DNA from 2 places in the Variovorax sp. J2P1-31 genome. Region 1 is predicted to be linked to the other one. Evidence: predicted binding sites of a transcription regulator. Region 1 holds the regulator's gene; the other holds the start of a gene.

Region 1 (9,345 bases):
GTCGCCGCCTACGGCTGGACCACCGCCGTCGCGACACGCCGCTCGGTGATAATCGCCGCGCATTTGCAGTCCACGGGCCGGAGGGATTCCTTGTTTTCCATCATAGTTGCTGCGGGTTGGCCCATCTGGCCGCTTCTCGCCTGTTCGGTGCTCGCATTGGCGCTCGTGATCGAGCGTTTCAGCAGCCTCAAGACCTCCCGCGTGATGCCGCCCAAGCTGCTCGACGAGGCCATCACGGTCTCGCGCAACACGGTCCCCGGTCCCGACGTGGTGGCCAAGCTCGAACAGAACTCGGCGCTCGGCGAGGTGCTGGCCGCGGGCTTTCGCGCGCTCAACGCCAATCCGCATTGCGCCGAGGACGACCTGCGCGCGGCCATGGAGGCCTCGGGCCGCACCGTGGCGCACCGGCTGGAGCGCTGGCTGCCGGCGCTGGCGACCATCGCCTCGGCGGCGCCGCTGCTGGGCCTGCTGGGCACCGTGATCGGCATGATCGAGATCTTCGGCGCGCAATCGCCGGCCGGCGGCGCGGTCGGCTCGGGCAACCCGGCCCAGTTGGCGCACGGCATTTCGATCGCGCTCTACAACACGGCCTTCGGCCTGATCGTGGCCATTCCCACGCTGATCTTCTGGCGCTACTTCCGCACCCGCGTCGACGAATACCTGATGAACCTCGAGCTCGCCGGCGAGCGCTTCGCCCGGCACCTCAACGCCCTGCGCAAGTGACGCGATGAAGCCCGGCCGCATGCATTTCCGCCACGGTTCGCGCGACGAGCCGGAGATCAACCTGATCCCCTTCATCGACGTGCTGCTGGTGGTGCTGATCTTCCTGATGCTCTCGACCACCTACAGCAAGTTCACCGAGATGCCGCTGCGCCTGCCGGTGGCCGATGTGGATGCGCAGCGCGACCATCCCAAGGAGGTGATCGTCGCGGTGTCGGCCGACGGCCGCTACTCGATCAACCGCAATGTGCTGCCCGACCGCAACGTCGAGACGGTCACGGCCGCCCTGGGCGCCGCGACCGGCGGCAACCGCGAGGCCGTGGTGATCATCAGCGCCGATGCCAGTGCCGCCCACCAGAGCGTGATCACGGTGATGGAGGCCGCGCGCCGCGCGGGCCTGATGCAGATCACCTTCGCCACCCAATCGACCGCGCAGGCGGGGCGCTGACTTGGCGCTGCAGCGCGCCTGGCGCACGCGCGGCCCGCTCGCGTGCCTGCTGTGGCCCGTCTCGCTGCTGTTCGGCGCGCTGGCGGCGCTGCGGCGCGCGCTCTACCGGCTCGGCTGGCTCGCCACCGAGCGCATCGACGTGCCGGTGATCGTGGTGGGCAACGTGGTGGCCGGTGGCGCGGGCAAGACACCCGTGGTGATGGCCATCGTGCAGCACCTGCAGGCCCGCGGCATCGCGGTCGGCGTGATCTCGCGCGGCCACGGCCGGCGCACCGACGACTGCCGCGAAGTCCGCCCCGACAGCGATCCCCGCGACGTGGGCGACGAGCCGGCCCTGGTGCGGCGCGCGACCGGCGCCCCGATGTTCGTGGCGCGCCGCCGGATCGAGGCCGCGCGGGCCCTGCGCGCGGCCTACCCGGCGGTCCGCGTGCTCGTCAGCGACGACGGGCTGCAGCATCTGGCGCTGGCGCGCGACATCGAGATCTGCGTGTTCGACGACCGCGGCATCGGAAACGGCTGGCTGCTGCCCGCCGGCACCTTGCGCGAGCCCTGGCCGCGCCCCGCCGACCTGGTGCTGCACACCGGCGCCCATCCGGCCTTCGCGGGCTACACGGCACGGCGCGCGCTGGCCGACGTGGCACTGCGCAGCGACGGCACGTCCGTGCCGCTGTCGGCCTTGCGCGACCGCCCGCTGATCGCGGTGGCCGCGATCGCCAAGCCCGAAGCCTTCTTCGAGATGCTGCGCGGGCAGGGGCTGGCACCGTCGTCCTGCATCGCCTTGCCCGACCACCATGACTTCGAGGATTGGGCGCCGGTTCCGGCGGCACGGGCCACGGTGCTGTGCACCGAGAAAGACGCGGTGAAGCTCTGGCGCCACCAGCCCGACGCGCTGGCCGTGCCGCTCTGCTTCACGCCCGAGCCGGCCTTCCTCGCGGCACTGGATGCGCAGCTATCATCGCTCGATGGACACCAAGCTTCTTGAACTGCTCGTTTGCCCCGTGACCAAGGGGCCGCTGCAATGGGATGCCGAGCGGCGCGAGCTGGTCTCGCGCAGCGCGCGCCTGGCCTATCCGGTGCGCGACGGCATTCCCGTGCTGCTCGAAAACGAAGCCCGCACGCTCTCCGACGAAGAACTCGGCCTCTGAAGGCCGCCGCGGCGCCGCGGCCCTCCGGTCTTCGCACCTTTCTCCTGTCGTCACCATGCACGTTCCCTTCACCGTCCTGATCCCGGCGCGGCTGGCCTCCACGCGCCTGCCCGACAAGCCCCTGGCCGACATCGGCGGCCTGCCGATGGTGGTGCGCGTGGCCCAGCGCGCGCGCGCCTCGGGCGCCACGCGCGTGGTGGTGGCGGCCGACGACCGCCGCATCGTCGAGGCCTGCGCCGCGCACGGGGTCGAGGCCCTGCTCACGCGCACCGACCATCCGAGCGGCAGCGACCGGCTGGCCGAGGCCTGCACCCAGCTCGCGCTGGCCGACGACGCCATCGTGGTCAACGTGCAGGGCGACGAACCGCTGATCGACCCCGCGCTGATCGACGCCGTGGCCCGGGTGCTGGCGGCGCAGGACGAAGCCGTGATGAGCACGGCGGCCCACCCGATCGGCAGCACCGAGGAGTTCGCCAATCCCAACGTGGTGAAGGTGGTGCTCGACGCACGCGGCCACGCGCTCTATTTCAGCCGGGCGCCGATTCCCTGCTGGCGCGACGGCGCGGCGCTCGAAGGCGCGCCGGCCCTGCCGCGCGACCCGGCGCCGCTGCGCCACATCGGCATCTACGGCTACCGCGCCGGCTTCATCCGGCGCTTTCCGAGCCTGCCGCCGGCCCCGGTCGAAAGCACCGAGGCGCTGGAACAGTTGCGTGCGCTGTGGCATGGCTTTCGCATCGCGGTGCACGTCAGCGCTGACAACCCGGGACCGGGCGTCGACACGCCGGAGGACCTGGCGCGCGTGCGCGCCCTCTTCGCCAGCGGCTGAGTCCCTGTCCCGCGCGGCATTTCGTCACGAAAAACGCATGCTATCCTCGAAGCAACTCCGTCTTGCAGAGGGCCGCTTTGGCGTGCACGGCGTGACAGAAATCTAAGAACCGTCCGAGGACACCATGAGACTGATTTTGTTGGGCGCCCCCGGCGCAGGTAAAGGCACGCAAGCCGCTTTCATCTGCCGCAAATACAACATTCCGCAAATCTCGACCGGCGACATGCTGCGCGCCGCCGTCAAAGCCGGCACGCCGCTGGGCCTGCAGGCCAAGGCCGTGATGGACGCAGGCGCGCTGGTGAGCGACGACCTGATCATCAACCTGGTGAAGGAGCGCATCGCGCTGCCCGATTGCGCCAGCGGCTTCTTGTTCGACGGCTTCCCGCGCACCCTGCCGCAGGCCGACGCGATGCGCGCGGCGGGCGTCAAGCTCGACTACGTGCTCGAGATCGACGTGCCCTTCAGCGACATCATCGAACGCATGAGCGGCCGCCGCTCCCATCCGGCCTCGGGCCGCACCTACCACGTCAAGTTCAACCCGCCCAAGGTCGAAGGCAAGGACGACGCGACCGGCGAGGACCTGATCCAGCGCGAAGACGACAAGGAAGAGACCGTGCGCAAGCGGCTCGACGTCTACAGCCAGCAGACCCGCCCGCTGGTGGACTACTACGCCGCCTGGGCCCAGGCCGAGCCGGCGCTCGCGCCCAAGTACCGCGCCATCAGCGGCGTCGGCACGGTCGACGAGATCACCCAGCGCGCGCTGGCCGCCCTGGGCAACTGATCGAATCCGCCGGGCGGCGCGGGCTCACGCCTCCGGCGCCGCCAGCAGCAGTTCCAGCATCAGGGCGATGCGTGCCTTCACCGGCGTGAGGGCGCCGGCATCGCGCAGCGCCGCATGCGGCGTGGCCAGGATCCGGCCTTCGCTGCAACGGGTGGCACGCAGCACGGCCACGCCTTCCTGTTGCGCCTGCACGGCCGCAGCCTCCAGCGCCTGATGCAGCGAGCCGTTGCCCGTGGCCGCCAGCACCAGGCCCTGCACCGCATCGGCGGCGCCTGAGCGACGTTCCTGCAGCAAGGCCTCGACCAAGCGCCCGCCCGCGCCGGCGTGGCTCATGAGGATCTCCACACGCGGCCAGTCCGCGATGGCCGTCCGCCCGACCCGCGCCAGCCGCGCGGCCGCCTCGTCCTCGCGCGCCGGCCCTGGGCGCAGCCAGCGCACGGCCCCCTCCTCCACATAGCCCAGCGGACCGGCATCGCCCGAAGCGAAGGCGTCGAGGCGGTAGGTGTGGACCTTCTGCACATCCAGGGCGCCGTGCACCGTGCCGGCACAGGCGGCCATCACGCCGGACGCGCCCGGCATCGCGGCCACCGCGATCGCGTCGCGCAGGTTCTGCGGCCCGTCGGGGGCCAGCGCGGTGGCCGGGCGCATGGCGCAGGTCAGCACCACGGGCTTGGTGGGCGCCAGCACCGAGTGCAGGAAGAAGGCCGTTTCCTCGAGCGTGTCTGTGCCGTGTGTGATCACCACGCCGAGCACTTCGTCGCACGCCAGCCACTCGTTGCAGCGCGCCGCCAGCGCCTGCCACACCGCGAAATCCATGTCCTTGCTGTCCAACTGGGCGACCTGTTCGCTCTTCAGCGCCAATCCGTCGGGCAGGGACAGTTGCCGCACCAGCGCCTCCACCCCGATCTGCCCGGCGACATAGCCGAGGTTGTCGCCGGCGGAGGCCGCCTGCCCGGCGATCGTGCCGCCGGTGCCCAGCACCACCACGCAGGGGCTCGTTTCACTTTTTGTCACCATGGCTTGCAAAGTCCGGAAAACTGTTTAAAAATACAGGCACTGGATAAACAGACAGCGCCAAGGAGATTCACCATGCAGTTCGCCGTCAAGCTTACCGCCCGTCAGCAGCAGATTCTGGACCTGATCCGCGCCACCATCGCCCGGACCGGGGCGCCGCCGACGCGTGCGGAGATCGCGGCCGAGCTCGGCTTCAAGTCGGCCAACGCCGCCGAGGAGCATCTGCAGGCGCTGGCGCGCAAGGGCGCGATCGAGCTGCTCAGCGGCACCTCGCGCGGCATCCGGCTCAAGGGCGATGCGCTGCGTTCGCTCAACCAGTCCCGCGACAACCAGTTCTCGCTGTCCCTGCCGGGCATGGCCCAGCTGGCCCTGCCGCTGGTCGGCCGCGTGGCGGCCGGCTCGCCGATCCTGGCGCAGGAACACGTGGACCAGACCTACTACGTCGAGAACACGCTGTTCCAGCACCAGCCCGACTACCTGCTCAAGGTGCGCGGCATGTCGATGCGCGACGCCGGCATCATGGACGGCGACCTGCTGGCCGTGCAGTCCACCAAGGAGGCGCGCAACGGCCAGATCGTGGTGGCCCGGCTCGGCGACGAGGTCACGGTGAAGCGGCTCAAGCGCAACAAGACCGTGATCGAGCTGCACGCCGAAAACCCCGACTACCCGACCATCGTGGTGCAGCCCGGCGAGCCCTTCGAGATCGAAGGCCTGGCCGTCGGGCTCATCCGCAACACGATGCTGATGTAGGCCTCTTCCAAATCCAAACGGCTGCGCCAGGTGGCGGGCGTATGGCATGAGGCCATCACCCTGTCGCAGCCGGATCGACGCAATCCTGCCTGTGTTCAACCTCTGACTTCTGGAGTTCGCATGGGATTCGTTTTGCTCACTTTCGTGGATCTGCTGTCGCCGCTGCAATCGCTGGCCACCCGCTGGATGCCGGCGCAACGCGCACGCCGCGGCAATGGCGGCGGCATCGACCTCCGCTCGGACCTGCACTATGTGGCGGTGCGGCCCTCCTGCACGGCCAAGAACAACGATGCGCCGCACACGGCCACCGCCGCGTCGCGCGTCACGCGCCCGCTCCGCGTGGTGCGCACGGTCGACGCGCAGCAGCCGGGCCGGCGCGCCGGGCGCGTGGTGATCTCGGGCCGATTGGCCGATGTCTGCGCCGAACTCGATCGCCTCGCCGCGCTCGAGGCGGCGGAGAACATGCACAAGCCGCACGCGCTGCACTGAGCGGCAGCGCCAGCGCCGCGGCCGTGGGCCGTCGGCGCGCGACACCCTCCATGGCCCCGTGCATCCGGTTACGGGTGGTCGGTGCCATGGCATGCGCATGCTTTCGGATGACGCGAGGCACAATGGCACGCCATGAACATTGTGATTCTTGACGACTACCAGGACGCGGTGCGCAAACTGCAATGCGCGGCCAAACTCGATGCCTACGCCGCCAAGGTCTATACGAACACAGTCAGGGGCGTCGGCCAGCTGTCGGTACGGCTCAAGGATGCCGACGTGATCGTGCTGATCCGCGAGCGCACCCAGATCTCCAGGCAACTGATCGAGAAGCTGCCCAAGCTCAAGCTGATCTCGCAGACCGGCCGCATCGGCAACCACATCGACATCGGTGCCTGCACCGAACAAGGCGTGGCCGTGGCCGAAGGCAGCGGGTCGCCCCTGGCGCCGGCCGAACTGACCTGGGCGCTGATCATGGCGGCCATGCGCCGCCTGCCGCAGTACATCAGCAACCTCAAGCACGGCGCCTGGCAACAGGCAGGCCTCAAGTCGGCTTCGATGCCGCCCAACTTCGGCCTGGGTTCGGTGCTCAAGGGCAAGACGCTCTGCATCTGGGGCTACGGCCGCATCGGCCGCATGGTGGCGCGCTACGGCCAGGCCTTCGGCATGCAGGTGCTGATCTGGGGCCGCGACCAGAGCCGGGACCAGGCGCGCTCCGACGGCTTCCAGGTCGCCACCAGCCGCGAGGCCTTCTTCGCCGCCGCCGACGTGCTGACCATCCACCTGCGCTTGAACGACCAGACCCGCGGCATCCTGACGCTGGAGGACCTGTCGCGCATGAAGCCGACCGCGCTGTTCGTCAACACCTCGCGCGCCGAACTGGTCGAGCCCGATGCCCTGCTCGCGGCGCTCAACCGCGGGCGCCCCGGCATGGCGGCCATCGACGTGTTCGAAAGCGAGCCGCCGCTGCAGGGCCACGCGCTGCTGCGGCTGGAGAACTGCATCTGCACGCCGCACATCGGCTATGTCGAGCAGGACAGCTACGAGCAGTACTTCGGCCAGGCCTTCGACAACGTCGTGAGCTTCATCCGCGGCAACCCCACGAACATCGTGAACCCGGGCGCGCTGCAGGTCCGACGCTGAGGCGCCGCCCCGGCGCCCGCGCCGCGGGCCCGGTGGCGCCGTTCATTCAGGTCCGCCGCTTGGGCTTGGGGGCGATCTCGGCCTCGGTGGCGGGATCGAAGAGCTGCAGGTCCGGCGGCGCGGTCGGTGCCGGCGTGTCGATGTCGAACGACAGCCAATCCGAGGGCGCCGGCGTCGGCCGCTGCGAAGGGTCCTGCGGCTCCAGCGCCGCCGGCGTCGTCGTGGCGAGCAGCGTGGTGTCGAAGTCGATGATTCCGTTGGCCGCCTCGCGCTGCGCGCGCCCGATGGCCGCCAATTCCGTCTCGCGTGCCAGGCCCTCGTCGAGCGTGCCGTAGATCGACGGCAGCGAGGCACCCGGCACCGTGACCGCGGCGTCTCTCAGCGCATCGGGCTGCGTCTCCTGCATCTCGTGACGTGCCTGCAGGTCGACCGCCAGCATGGTCGATTCCAGCCCCGCATCGTGGGTGTCGAGGAAGGACAGCGGCGTCACCGGCGTCGGCGGCGCGCTGTGGGGGTCGATGACCTCCTTGGCCACCGAGTACAGCAGCAGCAGTTCGCGATAGGCCGCCAGATCGAAACTCTCGTCGCCACCGCGGGCGCCGGGCTTGCGGAAGACCAGCTCCTCGATCAGGCCCAGGGTGTCCGGCCCGGGCCACTCGGCCTCGATGCGCGCCAGGGCTTCGCGGTAGTGCTCGAGGCCGTTGCCCGCTTCGGCGAAATGATCGAACACCGGCACCTCGGCATTGAAGGCGCGCTCGAACTCGCTGGCCACCCGTGCGTAGTCTTCGCGCCGGTCCAGCGAATGGTAGATGCGCAGTAGGTCCAGGTAGGCCAGCGCGCTGGTCTCCGGGTTGTCGGCGATGTGCTCGCTGAGCACCGCGATGGCCTGGTCGTGCTGGCCCAGGGAGACGAAGAAGTCCGACTGCTGCTGCACGTCGAACAGCTCCTCGGTGTTGACATAGCGGGCCGGCGGCTCGGACTGCTCCAGCGACTGCGGCACCGTGTCGTCGAAATGCACGCTGTGCGCCACGGGCTCGGCGACCGATGCGACCGATGCGCTCGCGGCAGACAGGACGGCCGGCCGCAGGTCGGCATTCAGGCTGCCGTGCACCGAGGGCGCGGCGGGAGGCTCGACCGCCTCGGGCGCGATGCTGCTGGGTCCGCCGTCGTCCCGCATCGGCGCATCGCCCCACCACGCGGGCCGATCGCCGCCGTTCCGTACCAGGCGGTACAACAGGGCCAGCGCGATGAGCGCGAGCAGCAACAGCAGCACCAGGATGTAGACCAGCGGATTGGCATAGCGGCTGTCGCGCGCTTCGGCCAGTTCGCTGCGCATCTCCATCAGCATGCGCTGGTTTTGGGCGCTCTGCTCACGCAGCGACTTGAGCGTCGCCTCGAGGGATTGCAGGCGTTCGTTGGCGCGCTGAAGCTCGTCGGGCGGCACCGCAGCCGCCGCGTCGACGGCCGCCGGCGCCGAAGCGCCCTGGGCGGGCGACGGTGCCGCCGCCGACGCACCCGCTGCCGGCGCCGAGGCCGCGGCCGCGGGGTTGCGCACCGAGGCCGGATCCAGCCCTTCGAGTTGCAGGCGCGCGCCGCTGGCCACGGGCTGGGGCGGCTGCACGGCGGCAACGGCCGGCGCGGCCGGCACGGTGGAGGCCACCACGGGCGGCTTGGCGGATGCGACGGCGCGGCGCGGCGCGGCGGCCCGCTGCACGGGCCGGCGGGCCTCGCCCGCGTCCGCGTTGCGATTGCGCACCGTGGCCGGCCGCGGTGCGGGCGCGCGGGCGCGCTCGCGGGGCGCCGACGGCGCGGAAACACCGCTGTCGGCATCGCCGGACGCGGCGAAGGAAGACCCAGCCGCGCGCGCGCCGCCCGAAGGCTCGCTGCGGGCACCGACGGAGGGAAGGGAGCGCGCGACGGCCGTGTCCGCGCCGCCCACGACGCCCACATCGGAAGGCATGTCGGCCAGCAGCACGTACTGGCGCGAGGAATTCATCTGGCAGCCGGCGCGCACGGTCAGTTGCAGCACCGG
Region 2 (9,345 bases), on a different contig from region 1:
TGGCGCTCGGAGGCGCCCAGCCCGGCCAGCCACTCCCAGCGCAGCGGCCCGCGGAATTCCTCGAACATCGCGTCGGCGCTGATGACGGTGGGTTTCATGCCCTAGAGAATAAGCGCAGAAACGGGGTGTCACGCCGCGCGGCGGCAACGACCGCCGCAGGCCGGGGCTGGCGCCCCGGGGTCAGGCGACCTGCGCCGACTGCCAGCCCGCGATCAGCGCATGCAGCGCGGCCGCGTCGGTGCTGGACTTGATCTGCTCGCGCAGGCCGGCGTCGCTCAGCAGCTCGGCGATCTCGGACAGGATCTCCAGGTGCTTCTGGGTCGCAGCCTCTGGCACCAGCAGGAAGATCAGCAGCACCACAGGCTGCTCGTCGGGCGCATCGAAGCCGATGGGGTCGGCCAGCTGGAACACGGCCGCCATGGGCGATTTGAGGCCCTTGATGCGCCCGTGCGGGATGGCCACGCCGTGGCCGAGCCCGGTCGAGCCGAGCCGTTCGCGGGCGAACAGGCTGTCGGTGATCAGGGCACGCCCCAGGCCATGGAGGTTTTCGAACAGCAAGCCGGCTTCCTCGAAAGCACGTTTCTTGCTGGTGGCGTCAACGCTCACGAGGACTTGAGCGGGCGGCAGGATGGACGCTAGGCGATTCATGGGTGGGGTCGGAGCGGGGGCGATTATGCACCCCTGCCGTAAAAAGCAAAGAGCCACCCGAAGGTGGCCCGCAAGAGTATTTGCCCGAACAGGTCGAAGCCGAACCTTACATCAGACGCTTGGGTGCTGCGTGATGGTGGTCCTGGAGCTTGTCCTTGTGGCGCACGACCTGGCGGTCGAGCTTGTCGACCAGCTCGTCGACGGCGGCATAGAGATCAGCGTGGCTCGACTCCGCGAACATGTCGTTGCCCTTGACGTGGATGTTGCATTCCGCCTTCTGGCGGCTGTCCTTCTCCTTCTGCTTTTCCACCGTGAGGAGCACCTTGACATCGACCACCTGATCGAAGTGCCGGGTGATCCGGTCCAGCTTGGTGGTGACGTAGCTGCGCAGTGCAGGGGTGACGTCGAGGTGATGACCGCTGATCGTCAGATTCATGAATGACCTCCTGGAATTGACGGTTGGGAAAAATGGCCGCTGCACCGGGATTGGCGCATCGACCGGGGGGAAGGAAAACGGGGGAAGGGGAAGAGAAATGTGCAAAGAGAGGAAGGGGTCGATTCACTATGCCCAAGGCGCGAAGCGAATGCAATCCCTCGGCGGGCCGGCCCGCCGAGCGGCACCCGGGCCGCTTCCGAATTCATAGCACCGGACGCCGTGCCGGCAACGCTTGCCAGCGCGAGGAGGACCAAAGGTAACGCTGCGATGCAGGGGCTTACGACCCTTCTGCGGGCAGGGTGGGCGCGGCGCGTCAGCGCCAGCTGGCACGCATGCGCGCCAGCAGGTCGATGGTCGCGGCCGGTGGCGGCGTGTGGGGCGCGCGTGGCGGCGGAGGCGGCCAGGTGAGCTGCTCGAAACGGGCCGCATCGGCCTCGGTGACGAAGCGGCTGCGCCCGGCATAGAGATGGCGGTCGCCTCGGGCCGACTGCTGCGTCACGTAGAAGCGCTGCGGCACCAGCAGGTGCAGGTGATCCTTGGCGCGCGTCATCGCGACGTAGAGCAGGCGCCGCTCCTCCTCGAGTTCCTGCGCGCCCTGGGCCACGTCGGCCGGCAGGCAGCCGTCGACCACGTTGAGCACATGCACCGAAGTCCACTCCTGCCCCTTGGCCGAATGGATGGTCGAGAGGATCAGGTAGTCCTCGTCGAGCAGCGGCGGCCCGGGGCGGTCGCTGGTGGCCTCGGGCGGATCGAGCGTGAGCTCGGTCAGGAAGCGCTCGCGCGAGCCGTAGCCGGCCGCGAGGCGGGCCAGTTGCTCGACGTCGCCGCGGCGCAGCCCGGCGTCGTCGTGCAGGCGTTCGAGGTGCGGCAGGTACCAGCGCAGCGCGAGTTCCATGTCGGCCGGCCAGGCCAGCGAGGGGGCGCGCAGCGCGGCATAGATCTCGGCGAAGCGCGCCCATTCGACCAGCGCCGATGCGGGCGGCACGAAGGCCTGCACCGCCGCCGCCGGATCGGCCGCCACGTCCATCGCGTCGAGCAGCCGCGCGGCCGTGACCGGGCCGATGCCGGGGATCAGCTGGGTGACGCGGAAGCCCGCGATCCGGCTGCGCGGGTTCTGCGCGAAACGCAGCACCGAGAGCAGGTCCTTGACGTGCGCGGCCTCGAGGAACTTGAGCCCGCCGTACTTGACGAAGGGGATGTTGCGCCGCGCCAGTTCGAGCTCGAGCGCGGCGCTGTGGTACGAGGTGCGGAACAGCACGGCCTGCGACTTGAGCGCCAGCCCGCCCTCGCGGTGCGCGAGCACGCGGTCGGCCACCCACTGGGCCTGCTGCGCCTCGTCGGGCACCAGCACCAGCTGCGGCCGTCCGGCCGAGGGCTTGTCGGTCCAGAGCGTCTTGGCGTGGCGCTCGGCGGCCGCGGCGATCACCGCGTTCGAGACGTCGAGGATGGGCTGCGTGGAGCGGTAGTTGCGCTCCAACGTGACGATGCGCGCGGCCTGCGAGAACTGGCCCGGGAAGTCGAGGATGTTGCGCACCGTGGCGCCGCGGAAGGAATAGATCGACTGCGCGTCGTCGCCCACCACCGTGACGCCGCGCCCGTCGGGCTTGAGGCCCTGCAGGATCGCGGCCTGCAGCCGGTTGGTGTCCTGGTACTCGTCGACCAGCACATGGTCGAAGCGCTCGCCGATCAGCGCCGCCAGCGCGGGCTCGGCCACCATGCCGGCCCAGTAGAGCAGCAGGTCGTCGTAGTCAAGCGCGTGCTGCTGCTGCTTGGCCTCGACATAGGCCGCGAACAGGCGCTTGAGCTCGCTCTCCCATTCGGCGCACCAGGGGAAGGCATGCGCGAGCACCTCGGCCAGCGACCCGCAGGTGTTGACGGTGCGCGAATAGATCGACAGGCAGGTGCTCTTCTGCGGAAAGCGTTTCGCGGTGGTCGAGAAGCCCAGTTCGTGGCGCACCAGGCCCATCAGATCCTCGGCGTCGCCGCGGTCGTGGATGCTGAAATTCTCGGCCAGCCCGATGTGGGTCGCGTACTCGCGCAGCAGGCGCGCGCCGATGCCGTGGAAGGTGCCGGCCCAGGGCAGCGAAGGCGCCGCATCGGAACGCAGCCCCAGCACCTGCGCCGCGACCTGGCCGGCGCGGCGCGACATCTCCTGCGCGGCCCGGCGCGAGAAGGTCAGCAGCAGGATGCGCTGCGGATCGACGCCCTGCGCCACCAGGTGCGCCACGCGGTGCGCAAGCGTGCTGGTCTTGCCCGAGCCCGCGCCGGCGATCACCAGCAGGGGCCGCGCATCGGCGAGGGCCGCGCCCACGCCGTGCTCGACCGCCGCGCGCTGCGCCTCGTTGAGCGTCGCGAGCGCGGCCGCCAGGCGCTCGGCCTGGGTGGCGGGGACGGCGGAAACAGGATGGGCGGCAGGCTGCATCGAGGCGCTACTGTACTGGATGTTCATCCAGCCATCGACTTCGGCGCCTCATGCTGCAGTGCCATAATCGCGCCTCGCTGCAACCCCGGAGACCCGCATGGAAAGCTATCCGTCTCGGCAGCTTTCAACTCCCTCCTGAGCGTCGTTGGCGAGGGTCTTGAAAGCGCCCTTCCCGCCGCCAACCGCAAGACCTTTTCACGGGAGTGAGCCATGCTCAACATCTTCACGCTTGCCAACGGGCGCCTCGTTCAGGAAGAAATCGAGGCCCTCGAAGAGCTGTCACAGTTCCAGCCCATCTGGGTCGACCTCGAATCGCCCACGGTCGAGGAGAAGCGCTGGATCAAGCAGTACTACGGCCTGTCCATCCCCGAAGACGCGATGGACGAGGACATCGAGGAATCGGCGCGCTTCTACGAGGAAGACAACGGCGAGCTCCACATCCGCAGCGACTTCCTGATCGACGAGGAAGAGAACGCGCGCTCGGTGCGCGTGGCCTTCATCCTCAACCAGCACAACGCCGAACTGCGCAGCCGCGGCGTGCTGTTCTCGATCCATGACCAGGACATCCCGGTGTTCCGCCTCTTGCGCATGCGCGCGCGCCGCGCGCCGGGCCTGATCGAAGACGCCAAGGAAGTGCTGCTGAAGCTGTTCGACGCCGACGCCGAATACTCGGCCGACACGCTGGAGAACATCTACGACGAGCTCGAGGTGGCGGGCAAGAAGGTGCTCGAGGGCAACGTCAGCGACGAGCTGGCCGGCGAGGTGCTGGGCGCCATCGCGCGCCAGGAAGACTTGAACGGGCGCATCCGCCGCAACGTGATGGACACGCGCCGCGCGGTGAGCTTCATGATGCGCAGCAAGATGCTCAACGCCGAGCAGTTCGAGGAGGCGCGGCAGATCCTGCGCGACATCGAGTCGCTGGACAACCACACGGCCTTCCTGTTCGACAAGATCAACTTCCTGATGGATGCAACCGTCGGTTTCATCAACATCAACCAGAACAAGACCATCAAGATCTTCTCGGTGGCCAGCGTCGCGCTGCTGCCACCCACGCTGATCGCCAGCGTCTACGGCATGAACTTCCGCGTCATGCCCGAGATCGACTGGGCCTACGGCTATGCCTATGCGATCGCGCTGATGGTGGCGAGTGCGCTCGTGCCGATGTGGTACTTCCGGCGCCGGGGCTGGTTGAAATAGACCACCCCCGAGGGCTTCGCCCTCCCCCTCAAGGGGGCGATGCCAGCGGCCCGGCGAAGCCGGTTCCGCGGCATCTCTGGTAAAGACTCGCCTCCTACCGTTGGGGCTTGTCTACCCTTGGCGTTTGGGCAACGCGCGCAGCAGCGCATCCACGATCGCAGCCGAATACGGGCTCGCGACGGTGCGGATGAACTCGAGGAAATCGCCGTGGGCGGCGTCGTCGGCGCGGTCGGAGATGGTGCGCACTGCCGCGAAGGGCAGGTCGAAGTCGTGGCAGACCTGGGCGAAGGCGGCGCCTTCCATTTCCACGGCGAGGGCGTCGGGCAGCTCGGCCTGCAGCGCGTGCGCTTCGGCCGTGGTGGACACGAAGCGGTCGCCGCTGATCACCAGCCCGTGGTGCACGCGGGCCTGCGGCAGGGCGATGCGGGCGGCTTCGCGCAGCGCGGCGGCGAGCTCGGCATCGGCCGGGAAACGGCTTCTGGCGTAGAGCGGCACCTCGTGGCGCGGGAAGATCGGCGAGGCGTCCATGTCGTGCTGCAGGAAGGCCTCGGCGACCACCACGTCGCCCACCCGCACGCCGGGCCCGAGGCCACCCGCGACGCCGGTGAAGACCACGCGGCCGACGCGGAAGCGCTCGGCCAGCACCGCGGCGGTGGTGGCGGCCGCCACCTTGCCGATGCGCGCGAGCACCGCGATCACTTCATGGCCCTGCAGATGGCCCTGCCAGAAGTCGCGGCCCGCGACCGTGACCCTGCGCTCGTCGGGCATGCGCTCGAGCAGCGCGGCCAGCTCTTCGTGCATCGCCGCGACGATGGCGATCGGCGCCGCCCCGGCGTGCATCCTGCGGCCCTTCCTACTGCTTTGCGTCGCGCAGTTCGCGGCGCAGGATCTTGCCCACCGGCGTCTTGGGCATGTCGGTGCGGAACTCGATGACCTTGGGGCGCTTGTAGCCCGTGAGGTTCTCGCGGCAGAAGGCGCGCACCTGCTCTTCGGTCAGCGACGGGTCCTTGCGCACGATCACCAGCTTGACCGCCTCGCCGGTCTTCTCGTCGGGCACGCCGACGGCCGCGCATTCGAGCACGCCGGGGATCAGCGCCGCCACGTCCTCGATCTCGTTCGGGTACACGTTGAAGCCCGAGACCAGGATCATGTCCTTCTTGCGATCGACGATCTTGAAGAAGCCGCGCTCGTCGACGACGCCGATGTCGCCCGACTTGAACCAGCCGTCCTCCGTCATGACCTTGGCGGTCTCGTCGGGGCGCTGCCAGTAGCCGGCCATCACCTGCGGACCCTTGATCGCGATCTCGCCGCGCTCGCCGGGCGCCACTTCGTGGCCGGCGTCGTCGAGCAAGGTCATGCGCGTGCTCGGCAGCGGCACGCCGATGGTGCCGGTGTAGGCGGTGCTGGTGATCGGGTTGCAGCTCACCGTGGGCGAGGTCTCGGACAGGCCGTAGCCCTCGCAGATCGGGCAGCCGGTCTTCTCGAGCCAGAGCTTGGCCACGGCGCCCTGCACCGCCATGCCGCCGCCGACCGAGACCTGCAGGTGCTTCCAGTTCACGGTGCCGAAATCGGGATGGTTGGCCAGGCCGTTGAACAGCGTGTTGACCGCGGGGAAGCTGTGGAAGGTGTGCTTCGACAGCTCCTTGAGCGTGGCCGCGAGGTCGCGCGGGTTCGGGATCAGCAGCACCTTGCCGCCGGTGCGCAGGCCCAGCATCATGTTCACGGTGAAGGCGAAGATGTGATACAGCGGCAGCGCGCAGACGCTGGTCGGCTGCTCGCCGGCCGGCACCTTCTGCATCGCGGGCGAGTTCCAGGCTTCGGACTGCAGCACGTTGGCGATCACGTTGCGATGCAGCAGCACCGCGCCCTTGGCCACGCCGGTGGTGCCGCCGGTGTACTGCAGCACCGCGATGTCGTCGGGACCGACCACCGGGGCCTTGAGCGGATGCCGCCCGCCTTCGCCCAGCGCCTTGTTGAAGCGCACCGCGCCCGGCAGTTCGTAGGCCGGCACCAGCTTCTTGACCTTGCGCACCACGTAGTTGACGAGCGCGCCCTTGAGCAGGCCCAGCCGGTCGCCCATGGCGCCCAGCACGATGTGGCGGACCGGCGTGGACGCGAGGCAATGCTGCAGCGTCGCCGCGAAGTTCTCCATGATCACGATGGTCGTCGCGCCGCTGTCCTGCAGCTGGTGCTCGAGTTCGCGCGCGGTGTAGAGCGGGTTGACGTTGACCAGGATCAGGCCCGCGCGCAGGATGCCGGCCACCGCGATCGGGTACTGCAGGCAGTTGGGCATCATCACCGCCACGCGGTCGCCCTTGACCAGGCCCAGGCCCTGCAGGTAGGCCGCGAAGTCGCGGCTCTGCCGGTCGACCTCGGCATAGCGCATGTCCTTGCCCATGAAGCTGTAGGCCACGCGGTCGGCGTACTTCGAGAAGCTCTCCTCCATCAAGCCGACCAGCGAGGCATAGCTCGAGGGGTCGATGTCGGCGGGGACGCCGGGGGGATAGCTCGCGAGCCAGGGACGGTCCGTCATGTTCTTGTCTCCACTTGAGAAAAAAAGAAAGCGCCGCGACGCGGCGCCTGCGGTCTTCAGGCGAAGGCCTTGCGGCCTCCTCGGCCTACTCGATCGCCTTGCCCATGTCTTCCACGACCTTCTTGGCGTCGCCGAAGACCATCATGGTCTTGTCCATGTAGAAGAGTTCGTTGTCCAGGCCCGCGTAGCCCGCGGCCATGGAGCGCTTGTTCACGATCACCGTCTTGGCCTTGTAGGCCTCCAGGATCGGCATGCCGTAGATCGCGCTGCCCTTGGTGTGCGCCGCGGGGTTCACCACGTCGTTCGCACCCAGGATGATCGCCACGTCGGCCTGGCCGAACTCGCCGTTGATGTCCTCCATCTCGAACACCTGGTCGTAGGGCACCTCGGCCTCGGCCAAGAGCACGTTCATGTGCCCCGGCATGCGACCGGCCACCGGGTGGATCGCGTACTTCACCGTGATGCCCTTGTCGGTGAGCTTCTGCGCGAGCTCCTTGACCGCGTGCTGCGCGCGTGCCACCGCCAGGCCGTAGCCCGGCACGATCACCACCGTCTCGGCATTGCTCAAGACGAAGGCCGCGTCGTCGGCGCTGCCGCTCTTCACCGGCCGCTGCTCCTTGGCCCCGCCGCCCGCCGTGACCGCCTCGCCGCCGAAGCCGCCCAGGATCACGTTGAAGAAGCTGCGGTTCATGGCCTTGCACATGATGTAGCTCAGGATCGCGCCCGAGCTGCCCACCAGGCTGCCCGCGATGATCAGCATCGCGTTGTTCAGGCTGAAGCCGATGCCCGCCGCCGCCCAGCCCGAGTAGCTGTTGAGCATCGACACCACCACCGGCATGTCCGCCCCGCCGATCGGGATGATGATCAGCACGCCCATCACGAAGGCCAGCGCCAGCATCGCGAAGAAGGCGGTCCAGCTCTCGGTGAAGACGAACACCAGGCCCAGCGCGATGGTCAAGAGGCCCAGCACCAGGTTGAGCATGTGCTGGCCCGAGAACTGCACCGGCGCGCCCTGGAACAGGCGGAACTTGTACTTGCCCGAGAGCTTGCCGAAGGCGATCACCGAGCCGCTGAAGGTGATCGCGCCGATGGCCGCGCCCAGGAACAGCTCCAGGCGGTTGCCCGTGGGGATGGCGTAGCGCAGGAAGCCGTCGATCAGCACCGCGCCGCCATCGACCGTGACGCTGCCGATGGCCGCGGCCACCGGAGCGGCCGTGATGCCGAAGGCCCAGGGCTCTGCCACGGCGGCCACCGCGATGAACACCGCCGCCAGGCCGATCATGCTGTGCATGAAGGCCACCAGCTCGGGCATCTTGGTCATCTCGACCTTGTTGGCCATGTAGGCCCCCAGGCCGCCACCCACGACCAGCGCCACCAGCACGTAGGCGATGCCGGTGCCGAAGTCGATGTTCAGCGCCTTGGCCTGGCCATGGATCAGCGCAATCGTGGTCAGCACCGCGATCGCCATGCCGGTCATGCCGAAGACGTTGCCGCGGATGGAGGTGGTGGGGTGGCTCAGGCCCTTCAGGGCCTGGATGAAGCAGACGCTGGCAACGAGGTACAGCAGCGTGACGAGGCTCATGCTCATGCTGCGTCTCCCTGCTTGTTGGCGGCCGGGGCCTTCTTCTCTTTCTTCCTGAACATCTCCAGCATGCGCCGGGTCACGAGGAAGCCGCCGAAGACGTTGACCGCGGCCAGCGCCACGGCCAGCACGCCCATGGTCTTGCCCAGCGGCGTGGTGGTGAGCGCGGCCGCGAGCATCGCGCCCACGATCACGATCGCGGAGATCGCGTTGGTCACCGCCATCAGCGGCGTGTGCAGCGCGGGCGTGACGGTCCACACCACGTGGTAGCCCACGTAGATGGCCAGCACGAAGATGATCAGGTTGATGACGGTCGGGTTGACGGAATCCATGTCGGCTCCTTGTTCTTTTACTTGCGCGTCACTTGGCCGTCGCGCGTGACCAGGCAGGCCGCCACGATGTCGTCCTCGAGGTCGATCTTCAGGCCGCCCTCCTTGGGGCAAATCAGCTTGAGGAAGTCCAGCACGTTGCGCGCATACAGCGCCGACGCATCGGCGGCCACGCGCGCGGGCAGGTTGGTCTCGCCC

Evidence for each region. Region 1 encodes LexA, which represses DNA repair genes until DNA is damaged. Its sites were predicted from a motif close to ACTGTATNNNNATACAGT; they were not measured.
Region 2: the regulator LexA is predicted to act here: its motif matches at 3,521-3,538, upstream of QTI20_RS29155 (ATP-dependent helicase).

The regions. Positions count from the first base shown of each region.
Region 1 covers NZ_JASZYA010000001.1:1,862,074-1,871,418, forward strand. Annotated here, with positions in the region: gene QTI20_RS08600 (MotA/TolQ/ExbB proton channel family protein) at 91-723, shown strand; gene QTI20_RS08605 (ExbD/TolR family protein) at 743-1,168, shown strand; gene lpxK (tetraacyldisaccharide 4'-kinase) at 1,170-2,150, shown strand; gene QTI20_RS08615 (Trm112 family protein) at 2,131-2,313, shown strand; gene kdsB (3-deoxy-manno-octulosonate cytidylyltransferase) at 2,369-3,139, shown strand; gene adk (adenylate kinase) at 3,264-3,920, shown strand; gene QTI20_RS08630 (asparaginase) at 3,945-4,937, opposite strand; gene lexA (transcriptional repressor LexA) at 5,010-5,684, shown strand; gene QTI20_RS08640 (hypothetical protein) at 5,805-6,173, shown strand; gene QTI20_RS08645 (D-2-hydroxyacid dehydrogenase family protein) at 6,306-7,313, shown strand; gene QTI20_RS08650 (type IV pilus assembly protein FimV) at 7,360-9,345, opposite strand, start outside.
Region 2 covers NZ_JASZYA010000005.1:119,241-128,585, reverse strand. Annotated here, with positions in the region: gene hprK (HPr(Ser) kinase/phosphatase) at 1-98, opposite strand, end outside; gene QTI20_RS29165 (PTS sugar transporter subunit IIA) at 181-648, opposite strand; gene hpf (ribosome hibernation-promoting factor, HPF/YfiA family) at 755-1,084, opposite strand; gene QTI20_RS29155 (ATP-dependent helicase) at 1,398-3,506, opposite strand; gene corA (magnesium/cobalt transporter CorA) at 3,717-4,703, shown strand; gene QTI20_RS29145 (5'-methylthioadenosine/adenosylhomocysteine nucleosidase) at 4,815-5,543, opposite strand; gene QTI20_RS29140 (long-chain-fatty-acid--CoA ligase) at 5,557-7,236, opposite strand; gene QTI20_RS29135 (NAD(P)(+) transhydrogenase (Re/Si-specific) subunit beta) at 7,322-8,824, opposite strand; gene QTI20_RS29130 (NAD(P) transhydrogenase subunit alpha part 2) at 8,821-9,150, opposite strand; gene QTI20_RS29125 (Re/Si-specific NAD(P)(+) transhydrogenase subunit alpha) at 9,168-9,345, opposite strand, start outside.